3 regions of the Paenibacillus sp. J22R56 genome follow, and region 2 is predicted to be linked to each of the others. Evidence: riboswitches for the same ligand, from Rfam matches in the RefSeq annotation. Region 2 holds a riboswitch; each other region holds the start of a gene.
What was found. Region 2 has a riboswitch for ZMP and ZTP ahead of AC0YNT_RS15870 (IMP cyclohydrolase). Riboswitches for the same ligand answer to the same signal wherever they lie in the genome.
Positions count from the first base shown of each region.

Region 1 (4,168 bases), on a different contig from region 2:
TACAATATTTATTTATGTTTTGTCACTCCCCAGAAATTACATTTCGTAAATTGTCGAATATTGACGATTCATGTAGAAGCTTAATACCTGCCTCCTATAGGATGCTGCAATCGCAAAGGGTTAATTCACCATAAAAAAAAGACTGCCCTTCAGGTCAAGGATGACCTGAAGGGCAGTCTTTGAAGAAACAAATAAAATTAGTATTTCATGTTCGGGTAAAGCGGGTATTGAGCTGTCAAATCACGAACCATGCCAGTCGCTTTCGCCAGTACGGCTTCGTCATTAGGATTTTTCAGCGTCATCGCGATCACTTCGCCAATGACTTTCATTGCTTTCTCATCCATGCCGCGGGAAGTTGCAGCTGGAGTACCAAGACGGATACCGCTTGTAATGAACGGGCTTGTTGGATCAAATGGAATTGCGTTCTTGTTCGCTGTAATACCGATCGAATCAAGCACATGCTCAGCAGCTTTACCTGTGATGTTAAGGCTGCGAGTATCAACCAGCATCAAGTGGTTGTCAGTACCGCCGGATACGATGTTGATGCCTTCGGAGATCAGCGTCTCGGACAATACTTTTGCGTTATTAATAACTTGTTGTGCATATTCTTTCCATGACGGTTGAAGAACTTCGCCGAATGCAACAGCTTTAGCTGCAATAACATGCATCAATGGGCCGCCTTGCGAACCAGGGAATACCGCTTTATCGATTGCTGCTGCCCAAGGTTGACGACACAGAATCATACCGCCGCGAGGACCACGAAGCGTTTTGTGTGTTGTTGTTGTTACAAAGTGTGCGTGAGGCACTGGGCTTGGGTGCAGACCAGCTGCCACAAGACCTGCGATATGTGCCATATCAACCATGAACAATGCGCCTACGTCTTCAGCGATTTTGCCCATTTTTTCGAAGTCGATTGTACGAGGGTATGCACTCGCGCCAGCTACGATCAGGCGAGGACGGTGTTTGAATGCCGCTTTACGCACTTCCTCATAGTTGATTGTGAAAGTTTCTTCGTCTACGCCATAAGCTACAAAGTTGTACAAAAGACCAGATGCATTAACCGGGCTGCCGTGCGTCAAGTGACCGCCGTGTGCCAGGTTCATACCAAGTACCGTATCGCCAGGCTTCAGAACAGCAAGGTATACCGCCATGTTTGCTTGTGCACCGGAGTGTGGTTGTACGTTCGCATGCTCAGCACCGAAAATTTCTTTTGCACGATCACGTGCGATATCTTCCACAATGTCAACATGCTCGCAGCCGCCGTAGAAGCGTTTGCCTGGGTAGCCTTCTGCATATTTATTCGTCAATACCGAACCCAATGCTTCGATAACCGCTTCGCTAACGATGTTCTCGGATGCGATCAGCTCGATGTTATCGCGTTGGCGTTGCAGTTCAAGGCCCATTGCCTTTAATACTTCAGGATCTTGGTTACGTAAGTTTTCCATTGTCATTGTGAAAAGCCTCCCAAATTAAAATTAATCACATGATCCCGACGTCTGCTCTGACGCCAGGCCGCTCTCTTCCAAAGTGTACACTGCACGGGTTCCGCCAATGAGCTTAGGCCTTGTAAAAGCCATCGTCACATGAGCTGCACCAATCGACCTGATCGAAGGTCTAACTGGCACGGCAACCCGGCGGAGATGCATGCCGATGAAGGTATCACCGATATCGATACCGGCATGTGCTTCCACCGTTTCAACCAGACAAGCTTCCGGCAAGTGCCGGTAAGCATACGCCGCCATCGAACCGCCTGCTTTCGGAACAGGTACCGCTGCAACCTCGTCCAGACCAAATTTGTCTGCAGCCTCACGAGGGAGAACAAGTGCCCGATTCAAATGCTCACAGCATTGAAAAACAGGATAAAATCCAATCTCGCTCCGTACCGCTTCAACTCCCGCATAAATCTGTGCGGCCGTCTCCAGCGTTCCGGATGTGCCGATACGGTGGCCCAGCACTTCACTTGTACTGGTGCCGATAACAAGCAGTTGTCCGGCTTTCAGCCCTCCGGCTGAAACAAGTTCTCGAACAATCGTCTCCACATCACTTGCAATTGAAGCTAATTCCTCGTGATTGCTCATGCTGCACCGCTCCTTCTATATCGTATCGATCTTAAGGATGCACAGTATATTGCTGTTCGATTTGCTTCACTTTCTGAACACGTCCTGCATGACGCTCACCATTCGAAAATGGCGTTTCCAGCCAGATGCGGACAATTTCCTGTGCTAAGCCCGGGCCGATAATGCGTTCGCCCATAGCAAGTACATTCGTATCATTATGCTCGCGAGTTGCCTGCGCCGAGAACATGTCATGCACCAAAGCGCATCGAATACCCGGCACTTTATTAGCCGCAATCGACATGCCAATGCCTGTACCGCAAATAAGAATGCCGCGGTCAGCCTGACCACTTGCTACTTTATCTGCTACCGGCAGTGCATAATCGGGATAATCAACAGATTGATTGCAGTCACAGCCCAAATCTTCAATCTCATGTCCTTGCGATAAAAGGAACGGAACGATTTCATCTTTCAACCGGTAACCCGCATGATCTGCACCAATTGCAATTTTCAACGTAAACCCTCCTGTTATTTTGCAGCGTCGTTAGCAAAATAAGTATCTGTTTGTCGAATCATACGGACTTATTATACCTAAATTCCGTAGAAAAGACGAAAAAAAGAGCATGACATGCTCAATAGCATGCTGCTCTTTGCCCAGGCGACCGGCCGTATGTTCCGATGCTCCACCGTGGTTACCCACTTCCGTCGCCAGTTACATCGGAAACCGTCTTTGTTACCTCCATGATAGCCGATTCATCGTTAGAAATCAATCGCTTAAATGGCTAAATTCAGCCTAATTTCAGCATGGAATTTCATCCCTTTTTGAGCATCCTCAGCAAGGTTTTCAAACTCACTTCAATCTCTGAAGCACAGCTTTCATACATGCTAAGTGTACCGCCAAAAGGATCGGCAATATCAAAGCTTGGAATGCGGCGTTCAAGCTCAAGGAGTCGTGTCCGCTCTGCAGTCGACAGCTGCTGGCCCAGCACCTGCTTCATATGCATCTCAGTAAATAGACGCTCTAACTCCTCAATATCCGCCTGTACATCCGTATCTTGATTGACGTATTCCTTAAGCGTATAGGCTTTATCCACCGCCTCAGGAAACCAATTAATTAGATTTCGTTTATGCCCCGATGTCATGGTCAGAATCAAGTCTGCCCAAGCAACAAGTTCACCGCTAAGCGCCCGTGAAGAACCTTGAGGTTCAACGGCTTTGCCTCGCAGCGTTGTAGCCGCATGAGCCGAGATCGGCAGCCCGTCTATTGTTGACACCCCCGCTGAACGAACCTCAAGCGGAACGCCCTGCTGCTTTGCCATCGCTCTCAGCATAGCTTCTGCCATCGGGGATCGGCATGTATTGCCGGTACAAACAAACAAGATGCGTGTCATGCTGCATTCCCCTTTCTGCGTCGCTAATCTGTCTTATTTTTAAAGTATAAATAACAGTCCAAATATTAATAAAATCGCCCCGCCAAGCGCTTCACCATACCCACCGAGGTTTTGGCTCACCCTGCGCCCAAGCAGGAGGCCACCCACGGACATTAATCCGCCGAAAAAACCAAATAGCAGTACAGTCAGCACGATATCTGCTGCAAACATACCAAGTGTTACGCCAACAGAAAAGGAATCGATACTAACGCTAAACGCGAATAAAAACGTTCCAATCGAGGAACGGTAGTCGATCGAATGAACAGCCTCTCCCCTAAGCGCACTGTAAATCATATGCCCGCCCAAAAGCAGCAGCAACACTCCTGCCGCCATTGTAGCCACGTCGCCAAGCAGACCACTGACGAAATGCCCGGCGTACATCCCTGCCAGCGGCATAATGACATGGAACAGTGCAATGATCGCACTTAGCCGCAGCACATCACGAAGACGAATCCCTTTAAGTCCAATTCCAATCCCTAACGAAAATGCATCCATGCCTAGCGCAACCGCCATTATGAGCAGTGTCGCGAATTGTCCAGCATGTAAAGTTGCATCTGTCACGCTATCGCCCCCATGTCCACATCCATTCTTAACCAAGATATGCGGACAAGGGGACAAACATACTACTCTAAACCTGAACGATTTGATGCCCGGCAGCTTTCGCCAGACGGTTCATAAGAGCAA
Region 1 is NZ_JBWDNV010000003.1:489,239-493,406, reverse strand. Features, by position in the region: gene AC0YNT_RS10180 (serine hydroxymethyltransferase) at 198-1,445, opposite strand; gene AC0YNT_RS10175 (TIGR01440 family protein) at 1,476-2,078, opposite strand; gene rpiB (ribose 5-phosphate isomerase B) at 2,110-2,568, opposite strand; ZMP/ZTP riboswitch at 2,700-2,780, opposite strand; gene AC0YNT_RS10165 (low molecular weight protein arginine phosphatase) at 2,867-3,445, opposite strand; gene AC0YNT_RS10160 (manganese efflux pump MntP) at 3,485-3,997, opposite strand; gene AC0YNT_RS10155 (L-threonylcarbamoyladenylate synthase) at 4,113-4,168, opposite strand, start outside.
Region 1: linked by a shared signal. The riboswitch ahead of rpiB (ribose 5-phosphate isomerase B) and the one ahead of AC0YNT_RS15870 (IMP cyclohydrolase) in region 2 are both predicted to bind ZMP and ZTP.

Region 2 (4,168 bases):
GCAGCTCATGGATCGACGTGTATTGAATCGTAAGCTGTTCCAGTTGTTCCAGCTGACCAATCTCCGGTGGAATGTGGTTTATGCCGATCTCTTCCTTAGGCTTCGCCTGATAGCCGGGAGTCGGCCGATCCGAGCTTGCACATTGGATGGAAAGCTGTCTCAGGTTCTTCAGCCTGGCTATAGAAGCGGGAATACTCTCCAAATCAGCAGTCAGGATTTTCAAACGTTCAAGTTTGTTTAACTCGAACAATTCTTCAGGTAGACGATAAAGATCCTGTTCAAAAATCTCCAGTTCACGAAGCTCTGTAAGCTCCCGGATTCTCTCAGGCAGCTCTGTTAGTCTATATCCACTGATATACAGCTTATCAGTCTGATGCTTAATGGCATCATCCAGCAGTCGATTTAGATCCTTGTGAGCCTCTATTTTCAAAAAGAGCCCTGTTATTCGATTCATCAAATCAATTGCTTCTTGCTCCGTTACATCTAAACCATACATATCTTCATGCACAACCGAATAGAGGTAATCTCCCCCGCCATCTTTCAAGAAACACAAGTCTTCCGGCAGGTTAGGATAAATCCAATCCGAAAGACGGTTTGCTAATTGCTTGAGCAGGTTCCCGCTTCCTTCACAGCATCTATAGATATAATAAGTTCCCGCAGAATAAAAGGCATGACTGTTATAACTATTTTTTATTCGTATAACTTCATCCATATTTCCGTTTTGGATAACGATTGTTTTCATCAGATACGGCTCCAACGCTTCTAATACCTTTATGTACCTACACTCGGCCATATCAACAGGCATCTTTTCCCCCAGTACAAAACATTCCGAATTACGTATTGCCAAATCAATGATCTGCTCGTAGGCTTCGCCTCTAGGATCTGTATACATTCTCATCTCATTAGTCACCTTTCCTTACAATCCAATACTTTCCATAAATTCCTTTATGAACATTAGACGTAATGGATTGAAAAAAGTTCAACTTATTCTTCCTTTATTAGCTTCCATAATTTCTGTGAGTAGACTAACCAGAGCTTGTACTCCCTAACCTCTTCCTTAAAGTTATATACTTCGTCCATATCTGTGAAATGGCCGATCGTTGTTATAGGTATTTTCAACTCAGCTCTACTCTTTATTAGTCTTGATAAATCAATGAATAAACCATCATTTGTGTTTTCCAATAGTGCTGATGCAACATCCTGAGGGATATCTTTCATTTTTCTTCCCGTTAACTTGCGGAGTTTCGAAGGAATCACATTGGCTAATAGAATCTCGTAATCTTGTAAATCGGTCACATAAAGCTTGTTAAACCAGCCATCATCATGTGCATGATAGGCAAATCTTATTTTGGGTATCCGAGTAAGCGGCCTGGCAAGGTGACTGAAAAACAATAACTCCGCAATGGCATTGCTGCTTAATTTATCTAAATCCTCTTCTTTCGAGAAGTCCACCCAAACAAAATCTCCATAGCGATAAACGTTATCTTCGATCAGTTCATTAATTTCTTCCTTTGTTACATAATCAAATCTGGAATGCTGATTCCAGTTTTCGTTATGAAAATCATGCTTTAGTAAAATAAGATTCTCCGGTCTATTCGTTACCCCATTCATAAATTCATAGAATTCAATCCCATAAGAATAAAAACAATTCGCCTCACGCTGGTTTTTGCTTATATAGATTAAATCTCTAATTTCCTTTTTCTTCATCCGTTATCTCCTACTTATGAAAGCTTATTTCGAAACTCGAATTGAATATCGTGATTCGATACATCAATAAACTTCACCAACAACGAGATTTTATTTTCCTTATTAATACGTTCCCAGTAGTAGTCTGCTATCTCATTAATAAAATCGAATAATGGCACCTCGAAAGGTTCCCCTTCGAATGGTTTTAACACACCATCCTGCTCGCCGTTGTAGGTGTGAATGCAGTGACCAATACCTCTTTTGAAATTACTGTATGAATAACTTTGTCGTAAGCAAACGGTTGGGTCGTTATCCTGTGTTTTTAGTATCGACAAAGCGTACTGTTTAAGTTCTGTGTTAATCACCGCCGAAATTCTTGGAGTAAAATGAGGGGCATCCGGCTCAAACTCTCTGAGCAGTAATGATTGTTCGAAGGTTCGATTATGATGAAGCCCCTCATAGATCGTATCCGTTTGATCACCATTCGAGACAATATGCATGTTCTCCCAATGACGAATAGGGTAATAAATAATGAGTGATGGATCTTCCATTTGTGCAGGATCAAATGCTTGGTTCTTGACGCTGTTTCCTTCTCGTTCGAAGACACGGTTACGACTGTTCACGCTTCTGCCCATAATCCAATACACCTGTACATAATGCGTTCCAGAAGGAGTCATCCCTGCAATAAGCGTCCTGCCGGGATATGGTTTATCAAATAATTCGGTTTGTGCTGTTTTCACTTCGCTTGCTCCTCTCGGGTAAACATAAAGAGGTAAGGGGATAATCCCCTTACCTCTGCCCAGGCGTACGGCCGTAGCTTATATGCTTCCTCATGGATCCCCATGTTCGCCAGTCACATATAAGTTTTAAATTACTTCACATCATACTAAGTACTTCCAGAAAAATCAATCAATTAGTTATCGGATCAGCCGGTGCGTAACGGTATTTACTCGCTTGTTCGTAGGCATAGGCTAATCGGAAAAGAACAGGCTCACTGTAGGCAGTTCCAACGAATGTGATACCTTGAGGTCCTTTGGTTGTGTATCCACCTGCGGCTATGATGCCTGTTTCCGCGTATCCGCCTGGCACGGTAATGGCAGGATACCCTGCGCGTGCAGACAAATCGAGCCCATCCTCATTGCCCAGAAACAACAGTGCATCCAGCTGATATTCCCGTATCGCATGGTCAATGCCTTGTTCCCTTGAAAACTCGTGGTTAAGTCGCAAACTCTCGAAGTACTCCGGTTCAGACAATGTACCACTTGTCCTATTCGAGAAAATCAGTGTGCCTTGACCATATTTCAACGCGATATCGCTATTTGCTTCATTATAGGCGATGAGTTCATCTAAGGTCCGTACAGATGCGCCGGGTCCAGCGTTAGCCAAATAATCATTTAACCCTTTTTTGAACTCGTATTGCATGACATCCCAGTCCCATTTTGCACTTTCGCAAGGCAATGTTACCGGGTCGATCACGATAGCACCTTGTTCCTTGAACAAAACGATCGCCTGCTCTATTATCTCGGCCCTAGCTTTGTCCAGTCCTTGAAAATAGTGACGCGGAACGCCAATTCGCGCACCTTCCAAACCTTTTGCATCCAAGAAAGGGGTATAATCCTTATATGCTATTCGCCTATTATCTTGCATGGCAGCATCCTGTGGATCAACCTCCGTCATGGCTCCGAGCAAAATTGCAGCGTCCCTTACCGACCTTGTCATTGGACCAGCTGAATCTTGACTTTGCGTAATTGGGATAATACCTGTTCGACTGACAAGCCCAATGGTCGGCTTTATACCAACAATGTTGTTTTGTGAGGATGGGTTAATAATTGAACCAGAGGTCTCAGTTCCGATAGAAGCGGCGCACAAATTCGCGGCAACTGCTGCACCTGAGCCAGAACTTGAGCCACCTACGAACAACTCTCCAGGACCGTAAGGATTCAGTGTCAGGCCGCCTCTGGAGCTATACCCTGCCCACATCATATATGACATATAATTGGCCCATTCCGTCATGTTTGCCTTCCCAAGGAACACTGCTCCCGCAGCTCTTAGTTGTGCGGCTACACCCGAATCTTTCGGAGCGAAATGTTCTGCAAGAGCGACTGAACCTGCACTAGTATGCATGCGGTCACCTGTGTCGATATTGTCTTTAAGCAAGATCGGGATGCCATGTAGTGGTCCACGGGGTCCCTGTCCCTCCCGCTCCGCATCTAGCGCCCTTGCTACCTCGATTGCATCCGGGTTAACTTCTAGAACAGCTTTCAGCACCGGATTTAACTGCTCAATGCGGTCCAAATACCAGCGAACGCAAGATTCCGACGATAACGCACCTGTTTCCATAGCTGCTTGCAAAGAAACGATGTCCACTTCTATTAAATTTACATCTATTGTATTGTCCATTAGACTTACTCTCCTCTTGTAATAACACTTTATTACCATCTTACCATTTATAGCCAGATTGTAGAGAGAAAAAAATAATTAT
Region 2 is NZ_JBWDNV010000006.1:174,262-178,429, forward strand. Features, by position in the region: gene AC0YNT_RS15860 (leucine-rich repeat domain-containing protein) at 1-898, opposite strand, end outside; gene AC0YNT_RS15865 (peptide ABC transporter permease) at 985-1,707, opposite strand; gene AC0YNT_RS15870 (IMP cyclohydrolase) at 1,722-2,426, opposite strand; ZMP/ZTP riboswitch at 2,477-2,553, opposite strand; gene AC0YNT_RS15875 (amidase family protein) at 2,596-4,086, opposite strand.

Region 3 (4,168 bases), 250 kb from region 2:
CAGGTACCTCAGATAAAACCACGCGCTTCGGGCATTTGGCATGATTCATTACGCTAATTGGGAGCTTTAGTTCAATTCTATATGTCAAAATAAATTTCTGTAAGGTGAAAGAAGGAGGTAGATGATAGAAGTGTTGATTTTGACGGTATATCTGGATTCCCTGTCCAGGATAGACCAGAGGTTGATTCTTTACAATACAAGAGACTCTGTTACTTGTTGGCAAACCATTCAAATGGGAAGCTTTTATCCCTTTGAAGAACCACATGTATCACAGAACTTTTATAAAGCAGAGCTTGGTTGGGAATGCAAAAACTTAGGACAAGAACTTCTATACAGAGGCGGTGGCCTATAAATATCCGAGTTATTAAGCTATTAACTATTTCTCGTCCATGGCTGCCGTCGTATTCGGACCATCCTGTCTATTAGTGTGTATTGAAATCCACTCATACAATGGAAAGTGCGTTTTTCAATTCTATTAAAAGTGCTTATCTGCTAGTAATACCGCACAAACAAATCTATCAATTTTATATATACTATATTATTCCCCAATATAGGAGATGATATAGTGAAAATTAAAACATCAGCTAAGAGAGTAGTAAAGACCAGCGCGATGAAGAAAAAATTGAACACTCAGTTACAAAAGCAAGTTCGGGTGAAAAACACCACTTCGGGTACTGTTAGAAGCACAGGTGTTCTCAAAAAAAATCCGAGTACAACATTTGCCCATACCGAAGTCATGAATCGGAGATCTTCACCGATAACCGCAACCGTTATGGTCTTTAATTGGGATACCAATTCCCCAGTAAGAATTGGTAACAACACCGTTACCATACCAGCCAATTCCCTTAGATTTTTCAATACAAATCTCGCTGATGTCAACGATCACTATGAAGTAGTTGTCATCCTTTCAGCTACTTCAAATGTTATTGTTAACCATTTCGGAGTAGCTGGGGACGTGCCGCAAGATGGTAACATCGTTCTGGATCGTGACCTTATTTCAATTACGTTATAACAAGTTATAAAAATGCGCCTATAATTAGGCGCTTTTTTATTGCACAGTATTATCTAATTGTCTTTTTAAATGCCTATAAATGTTTATATATAAGATCTAAGCTAAGATACATTTAATTCATTTTGAACGGAGGTTGGAAGCTGGACAACCGCGCAATTGGCCGAAGACTACCGGGCAGTACGGCAATCGACGATCACACTGCTGCGCGGGTTTATGACACCCTTCCCGCCCCGTTCATAGACTGATATGAAGAGAGGATAAGACGGGTTGAAAAAACAGCAGCGATTGGTTGCTGACTGGAGCTTTGTCTAAAATGAATAGCAAATAATAATCTCAAACAAGAAAAGTCATTCAGCCTTTGTTGAAGTAAAGGGATAACGAAATTAACATCTTTACTTCAGTGAATATTCTAACTATAATTACAGTAAACATTTGGTATGTGTGACTGGCGTAAACGTGGAGACACACGAGGGAGCACATATTGTCATATGCCGTACGCCTGGGCAGAGGTAAGGGAGAGGTATCCCTTACCTCTGTGTGTTTTAGGAGGTAAGCATGATATTCCAGAGAGAATGCGCTCGATCTGATTTTTAAAAAGTCGAAATAGATGGTGCTGGATTACCAATCAGATTCATTCAGGGAGGAAATAACATGCTATACGAGTTGCGAATCTATACGATTTACGAAGGTCGAATGGATGCCATTCAAGACAGATTTAAGGAGCATACGTTTAGAATTTTCACTAGACTGGGAATGAAGGTCGTGAATTTCTGGATAGATGCAACAGGCCAAAATAAACTATATTATGTGATGGAATTTAAGGATATGGCGCAGCGTCAAAGGCTATGGGAGCAGTTTAAGAAAGACATCGAATGGATTCAAGTAAAACGCAACTCGGAAGAAAACGGAGGGCTTATAGTCGAAAAAATTGATGAATATTTTATGAATCAAGCTGAATTTTTCAGATTGGGAAATTGAACCGAGGGACGGAGAACGTTAGTTCAGACATCACAATGCAGGAGGTTTCGGATGAAGAAGGAATGGATAGATGCAGCAAAGCTATTGGCTAATAACCCCAACCTATCAACCAAATGTCCGGATTGTGGAAGTTACGTACTTGAAGTTGTTGACGTTGATTCCCCTTTAAATGCAGTAGACTTTGAAAGATATATGACTTGTCCTCATTGTAAAGCTCAAGCTGCTTTGAAAATGAGAGAGCTTATGGAGAACGAACTCGGTCCTCCGCGCTTTATTCGTGTTGAACAATACCGACTAGAATTCTTGCCAGCTTTCCTATGGAGGGAGAAAAGTTCACGCTTGATTATATGTGAGATAAACCCTTAAAACCGAGGGACGAGGAACGATACTTCAATAAAACAGCAGCAGTCTAGGACTTTATTTTCTCGTCCATGGCTGCTGCTGTTTCGTTTTTTTTTGGGTCAGTCTAATACTTTATTTTCACTGAACATCGATGCCATCCTGTGATTTGGTTGACCGGGTCGTAGACACACTTAAAAGCTAATACCTTTGAACTAGAAAAATGACAGCCGATCACAAGATCAGCTGTCATTTTTTTTGAAGGGTGAATCATTATCGGATGACAATTATCTCGGCAAGACCGCGTAAATCGCGGTTTTTTTATGTTAATGGGATAATTTTTCTGTTAAATCACGAAATACAACTTTGTACTCAATTATTGACTAGTTAACAATCATCAAACAAAACTGAACTATGCTAGTACTGAATCAATTAAACAGAAAGAGGAGAGAGTGAAGTTGAGAAAAAAATTGCTAATATCCACAATTATTGCTCTAACTATGATGTTTAGTCTGGCTTACGGTGCCTGGGCTGCATCTAATCCGCAGCTTAACGACAGCTCGAAACAAGTGAAACAGGATAATCACGGACAGTCCAAGAAAATAACTCCACTTGGATTTTCGTCTAACACAAGAGCGTCGGATACCTTTTCGTTTAAGACATCTTCAACGATAGACGTATTGAACATGACAAGCGGTAGTGTTCCTTCTTATATTTCTATAAGTGATGGAAAGAATAAACTGGATTTGTCTAAAGCTAAAATGAATGTACTAAAGGGCACAGATGGAATAGCCTACGCGATAACTAATTTACCAGCCGTTAACAAAGCTAAATCGTACAGGCTGGAAATTAATAATTCTAAAATTTCATTAAAAAAAGATGACTTTAAACCGGCCAATTCCTCCAACACGGATCTCCGAATGCTGAATAACGCTATTCACCTATCAAGCATCGACAACGCCAGAAGCACGATTTATATGATACCTCAATATGATGTGGAACAATTGCTTGCCGAAATTGACTCAACCGACCATTCGATTCAGCAATACTCGGTGACAGATCGTGCGGGTATCGAAAAGAGGTTATCTGATCAGATCAAAAATGAGGATAGACTAAATGTAGTTGCTGAAGATGGAACATCGAAGCAGTTTACAATCGAGCTATCCACATTAAAAGCCAACCTCCAGCAATATACAGCAGGTGAAACTCAAGATGTAATATTAGAATACTCAATCCATAGAACCACCCCGGAAAGAAAATATTTATACGGGACGTTAACCTTTCATTTGCCGGATGGAATAAGAGCTTCCTCAACGGATACGTTCGATCTAATTGGCCGTGGCTTCGTGCAATTAAATGATGCGGCTATCGCGGCCGCAAAAGACTATAACCATTCGGGAAGAAACTGGGCTAGAGATATTAATTCGAATGAAGATTTTCGAACCAAAGTGGAAATAACGGACGGTGGAAAGACGGTTTCCATAAAGAATACGGATTTTAGCGCCTACAATGGCGTTGACGTTACGCTTGTTTTGAAGAACAAGAAAATGCCAAGTCATGGCGGAACCTTCAGCGCAACCTTTAGTGGCAAGGCTTATTCAGGGACACCTCGCGAAGCGGATTTTACGGAAACAGGGAAGGCAAGTTTCAATGTTACTTCTAATGTAACAAATTTAGTTAGAAAAGCTGTTGATGTGTCCTATAGCACCCCAACAACTGTTGTACTGGAAGCTGACTCATGGAATAAACAAGCGGTGGTTTATGCAAGTTTAGACAAAGGTTTAACTTGGGTGCGAACAGGAGCAGTATTCAAATCTCAACAAGCGGTGCTTTCGAACC
Region 3 is NZ_JBWDNV010000006.1:420,460-424,627, reverse strand. Features, by position in the region: gene AC0YNT_RS17070 (hypothetical protein) at 566-1,012, shown strand; partial or broken gene AC0YNT_RS17065 (DinB family protein) at 1,148-1,222, shown strand; ZMP/ZTP riboswitch at 1,444-1,524, shown strand; gene AC0YNT_RS17060 (NIPSNAP family protein) at 1,664-1,990, shown strand; gene AC0YNT_RS17055 (hypothetical protein) at 2,042-2,356, shown strand; gene AC0YNT_RS17050 (hypothetical protein) at 2,788-4,168, shown strand, end outside.
Region 3: linked by a shared signal. The riboswitch ahead of AC0YNT_RS17060 (NIPSNAP family protein) and the one ahead of AC0YNT_RS15870 (IMP cyclohydrolase) in region 2 are both predicted to bind ZMP and ZTP.